DNA from 2 places in the Streptomyces sp. NPDC001902 genome. Region 1 is predicted to be linked to the other one. Evidence: riboswitches for the same ligand, from Rfam matches in the RefSeq annotation. Region 1 holds a riboswitch; the other holds the start of a gene.

Region 1 (2,384 bases):
CACGACTTGACCCACTGCTCCCGGTTCCCGGCGATCTTCTCCGGGGCGACGGTGGCCGGTTCGCTGATGACCGGCGCGTACTTGGTGAAGACCTCGGGCAGCTTCGCGTCGTCGCGGACGGGATTGACGAACATGTTGAGCGGCATGTCCTCCTGGAAGGCGCGGCTCAGCAGGAAGTCGACGAGCGCCTTGCCGCCCTCGGTGTTCTTCGCACCCTTCAGCAGGCCGGCGAACTCCACCTGCCGGAAGCAGGTGCCGCTCGCGACACCGGTCGGCCCCTGCTCGGGCTGCGTCTTCAGACCGAGCACCTCGGCGGGCGGGCTGGAGGCGTACGAGACGACCAGCGGCTTGTCGCCCTTGCCGCCGCCGGCGCCGGAGAAGGTGTCGTAGTACGCCTGCTCCCAGCCGTCGACGACCTGGACGCCGTTGGCCTTGAGCTTCTTCCAGTAGTCCTCCCAGCCCCCGTCGCCGTACTTCGCGGTGGTGGCGAGGAGGAAGGCCAGACCCGGGGAGGAGGTGGCGGCGTTCTCGGTGACCAGCAGGTCCTTGTACTCGGGCTTGACGAGGTCGTCGAAGCTCTCCGGCACGGGGAGCTTGTGCTCGGTGAAGTACTTCCGGTCGTAGTTGACGCAGACGTCGCCGAAGTCGATCGGGGTGACGCGGTGCTCCGCGGCGTCCAGCTGCAGTGCGGCGGGCACCTTGTCGAGGTCCTTGGCCTGGTACGGCTCGAACAGGTCGTTGTCGAGGGCCCGGGACAGGAGCGTGTTGTCGACGCCGAAGAAGACGTCGCCCTGCGGGTTGCCCTTGGACAACACGGCCTGGTTGACCGCGGCGCCGGCGTCGCCGCCGCGCAGCACCTTGACGGTGTAGCCGGTCTGCTTCGTGAACTCCTTCAGCACGCCCTTCGACGCGGCGAAGGAGTCGTGGCTGACGAGGGTGACGGTCTTGGAGGCGGTGCCGCCCTTGCCCTTGGCGGTGTCCCCGCCGTCGCTGCCGCAGGCGGCGAGCGCGGTCGCGCCGAGCGCGACGACGAGGACGGTGCCGGCCGCACGCCGACGGATGGTGCTCATGTGGTGACTCCCTACGCCGGTATGACCCGGATCAGGTCCGAGGGTCTGCGGCCATGCCGCACTCTCAGCGCTTTCCGCGCTCCCCTGTCGGATGTTCTTTTGTGTGCTGTGCGTGGCGTCGCGGCGCACGGCCGCAAACGACCGTCACCCTAGCAAGCGCAGATCAGCGCTCGGAAGCCGCCAGCTGCCCGCAGGCGCCGTCGATCTCCTGCCCCCGGGTGTCCCGGACGGTCACCGGCACGCCGTGCGCCTCCAGCGCCGCGACGAACGCCCGCTCGTCCTCGGGCCGCGAGGCCGTCCACTTCGAGCCGGGGGTCGGGTTGAGCGGGATCAGGTTGACGTGCACGCGGCGACGCTTGAGCAGCCGGCCCAGCAGGTCCGCCCGCCACGCCTGGTCGTTGATGTCCCGGATCAGCGCGTACTCGATCGAGATCCGGCGCCCTGACACGTCCGCGTAGTGCCACGCGGCGTCCAGCACCTCGCGCACCTTCCAGCGGGTGTTCACCGGCACCAGGGTGTCGCGCAGCTCGTCGTCGGGCGCGTGCAGCGACACCGCAAGGCGGCACTTGAAGCCCTCGTCGGCGAAGCGCAGCATCGCCGGGACCAGGCCCACCGTCGACACGGTGATGCCCCGCTGGGACAGCCCCAGCCCGTCCGGCTCCGGATCGGTCAGCCGGCGGATGGCGCCGACGACACGCTTGTAGTTCGCGAGCGGCTCGCCCATGCCCATGAACACGATGTTCGACAGCCGCGCCGGGCCGCCCGGGATCTCCCCGTCCCGCAGCGAGCGCATGCCCGCCACGATCTGGTGCACGATCTCCCCGGTCGACAGGTTCCGGTCCAGCCCGGCCTGGCCGGTGGCGCAGAACGGGCAGTTCATGCCGCAGCCCGCCTGGGAGCTGATGCACATCGTCACCCGGTCCGGGTAGCGCATCAGCACCGACTCGACCAGGGTGCCGTCGAACAGCCGCCACAGCGTCTTGCGCGTGGTGTCGTTGTCCGTGCTGCTGTGCCGCACCACCGACATCAGGTCCGGCAGCAGCCCCTCCGCCAGCTTCCCCCGCGCCGCCGCCGGGATGTCCGTCCACGCGGCGGGGTCATCGGCGTAGCGCGCGAAGTAGTGCTGCGACAGCTGCTTGGCGCGGAACGGCTTCTCCCCCAGCTCCGCGACCGCCTCCCGGCGCTCCTCGGGCGAAAGATCGGCAAGGTGCCGCGGCGGCTTCTTGACTCCGCGCGGCGCGACGAATGTGAGTTCTCCGGGTGCAGGCATGGTTCATCCAGTGTCGCAGATCGATCCGGCGCCCCCAGGTCGGA
Region 2 (2,384 bases), on a different contig from region 1:
GGACCGACACCATGGAACCGCTCAGGCCACCCGTTGCTCCGTCCTGACGGGTCCGCTACGCCTCCGGCACCACCACGGGCGTCAGACGACCGCCGCCCGCAGCTGCACCGCAGGGTCGGCGGCCAGGGTGTCGTCGAGGTGGGCGCCGCGGGCGATGAGCTTGCGGGCCTGCGCCAGGTCGCGGGGCCGGCCCACGGCGAACAGCGCGACCAGCTGGCCGTCGCGCAGCCACAGCACCGACCAGGCGGGCCCGTCCGGGTCCCCGCGCAGCAGCATGCGGTCGGAGTCCACGTGGTACCCGGCGTACTGCACGAACCGCCCGAACTGCTCCGACCAGAAGTAGGGGACGGGGTCGTAGGGCTCGTCACCGCCCAGGATGTTCGCGGCGGCCGTGCGCGGCCCCTGCACCGCGTTGTCCCAGTGGTGGATCAGCAGCCGCTCCCCGTACCGCGCCGACGGGAAGGAGGCGCAGTCCCCCACCGCGTACACGTCCGGCACCGAGGTGCGCAGCCGGTCGTCGGCGAGGACCGAGCGGTCCGGCCCCAGCTCGACGCCGGAGCCGGCCAGCCACCCGGTGGCGGGCCGGGCGCCGATCCCGATGACGACCGCCTCGGCGGCGAGCACGCTGCCGTCGGCCAGGCGCACCGCGCCCGGCTCGACGGAGGAGACGACCGCGCCGGTGCGCAGCTCCACGCCCTCCTCCGCGTACCAGCCGCGCATCCGTTCGGCGATGTGCTCGGGCAGCACCCCGGCGAGCGGGTGGTCGGCGGCCTCGACGACGGTCACCTCGCACCCGGCGTGACGGGCCGCGGTGGCGAACTCGGCGCCGATCCAGCCCGCACCGACCACCACGACCCGGTGCCGGTTCTCCAGCACCGGGCGCAGCGCGGTGGCGTCGTCCAGGGTGCGCAGCACGTGCACGCCCGGCGTGCCCTCGCTGCCCGGCAGCATGACCGGCTCGGCGCCGCTGGCCAGGACGAGCTTGTCGTAGCCGACCGGGCCGGCGTCGGTGTGGACCTGCCGCTCCCCGGGGCGCAGGGCGCTCGCGTGCCGCCCGAGCAGCAGTTCGACGTTGATCCCGGCGAAGTCGACGTCCAGCGCCGGGCCCTCCTCGGCGCCGAAGAGCACGCCCTTGGACAGCGGCGGCCGGTCGTAGGGGGCGTGCGGCTCCGCGCCGATCAGCGTGATCGTCCCGCCCCAGCCCTGCTCGCGCAGGGACACGGCGGTCTGCACTCCGGCCATCCCGGCCCCGACGACGACGACGCGCTGCTCGCTGCTGGTCACGCGATCACCGTAACGCCGCGGGGGCGGCGCCCGCCGGTACCGGTGCCCTACTCGCCGTGGATGGCGCGTACTAAGGTGGTTCAGGAGCACTCGCGGGAGCCCGGCGCACCGGGCTGAGAGGGCGGCTGGAGCGGCCGCCGACCGTACGAACCTGATCCGGGTCATGCCGGCGAAGGGAGGAGCGGGAACATCATGCACCGTCATGACGTCGTCGTGGTCGGCGGCGGGATCATCGGACTGGTCACCGCGTGGCGGGCCCGCGGGCGTGGCCTGCGCACGGCGGTCGCGGACCCCGAACCGGGCGGCGGGGCCGCCCGGGTGGCCGCGGGGATGCTGGCACCGGTCACGGAGGTGCAGTACGGCGAGCAGCCGCTGCTGGAGCTCAACCTCGCGGCGGCCCGCCGCTATCCGTCCTTCGTGGCCGAGCTGGAGGAGACGACGGGGCTGGACCTCGGCTACCGCACGTGCGGCACCCTCGCCGTCGCCCTCGACGCCGACGACCGGGCGCAGCTGCGCGAACTCCACTCCTTCCAGGAGTCCCTGGGCCTGGCGTCGCAGTGGCTCAGCGGCCGCGAGTGCCGCCGCCTGGAGCCGATGCTCGCCCCCGGCGTGCACGGCGGGCTGCGGGTCGACGGCGACCACCAGATCGACCCGCGGCGGCTGGCCGCGGCGCTGGTGCGCGCCTGCGAGCTGTCCGGGGTGGAGTTCCGGCGGTCGCGGGTGGCACGGGTGGACGTCACGGGCGACCGCGCCCGCGGGGTGGTCCTGGAGGACGGGACCCGGATCGCCGCCGGGCAGGTGGTGCTGGCCGCCGGGAGCCTCAGCGGCCGGGTCGAGGGGCTGCCCGCACGGGCGCTGCCGCCCGTACGGCCGGTGAAGGGGCAGGTGCTGCGGCTTCGGGTGCCGGCGGCGTACGCGCCGTTCCTGTCGCGGACGGTACGGGCCGTGGTGCGCGGCGGTCACGTCTACCTGGTGCCGCGCGAGAACGGCGAGCTGGTCGTCGGCGCCACCAGCGAGGAGATGGGCTGGGACACCACCGTCACCGCCGGTGGGGTGTACGAACTGCTCCGCGACGCCCACGAATTGATCCCCGGCATCAC

The links. A riboswitch is a leader RNA that binds a small molecule or an ion and turns the genes downstream of it on or off. The one in region 1 is predicted to bind thiamine pyrophosphate.
Region 2: it holds a riboswitch for thiamine pyrophosphate, as region 1 does, so the genes downstream of both, thiO (glycine oxidase ThiO) here and ACFYYN_RS31475 (thiamine ABC transporter substrate-binding protein) in region 1, are expected to answer to the same signal.

The regions. Positions count from the first base shown of each region.
Region 1 is NZ_JBIATA010000024.1:41,630-44,013, forward strand. It holds gene ACFYYN_RS31475 (thiamine ABC transporter substrate-binding protein) at 1-1,070, opposite strand, end outside; TPP riboswitch at 1,062-1,166, opposite strand; gene rlmN (dual-specificity RNA methyltransferase RlmN) at 1,234-2,340, opposite strand.
Region 2 is NZ_JBIATA010000005.1:36,682-39,065, reverse strand. It holds gene ACFYYN_RS11075 (NAD(P)/FAD-dependent oxidoreductase) at 82-1,284, opposite strand; TPP riboswitch at 1,367-1,480, shown strand; gene thiO (glycine oxidase ThiO) at 1,477-2,384, shown strand, end outside.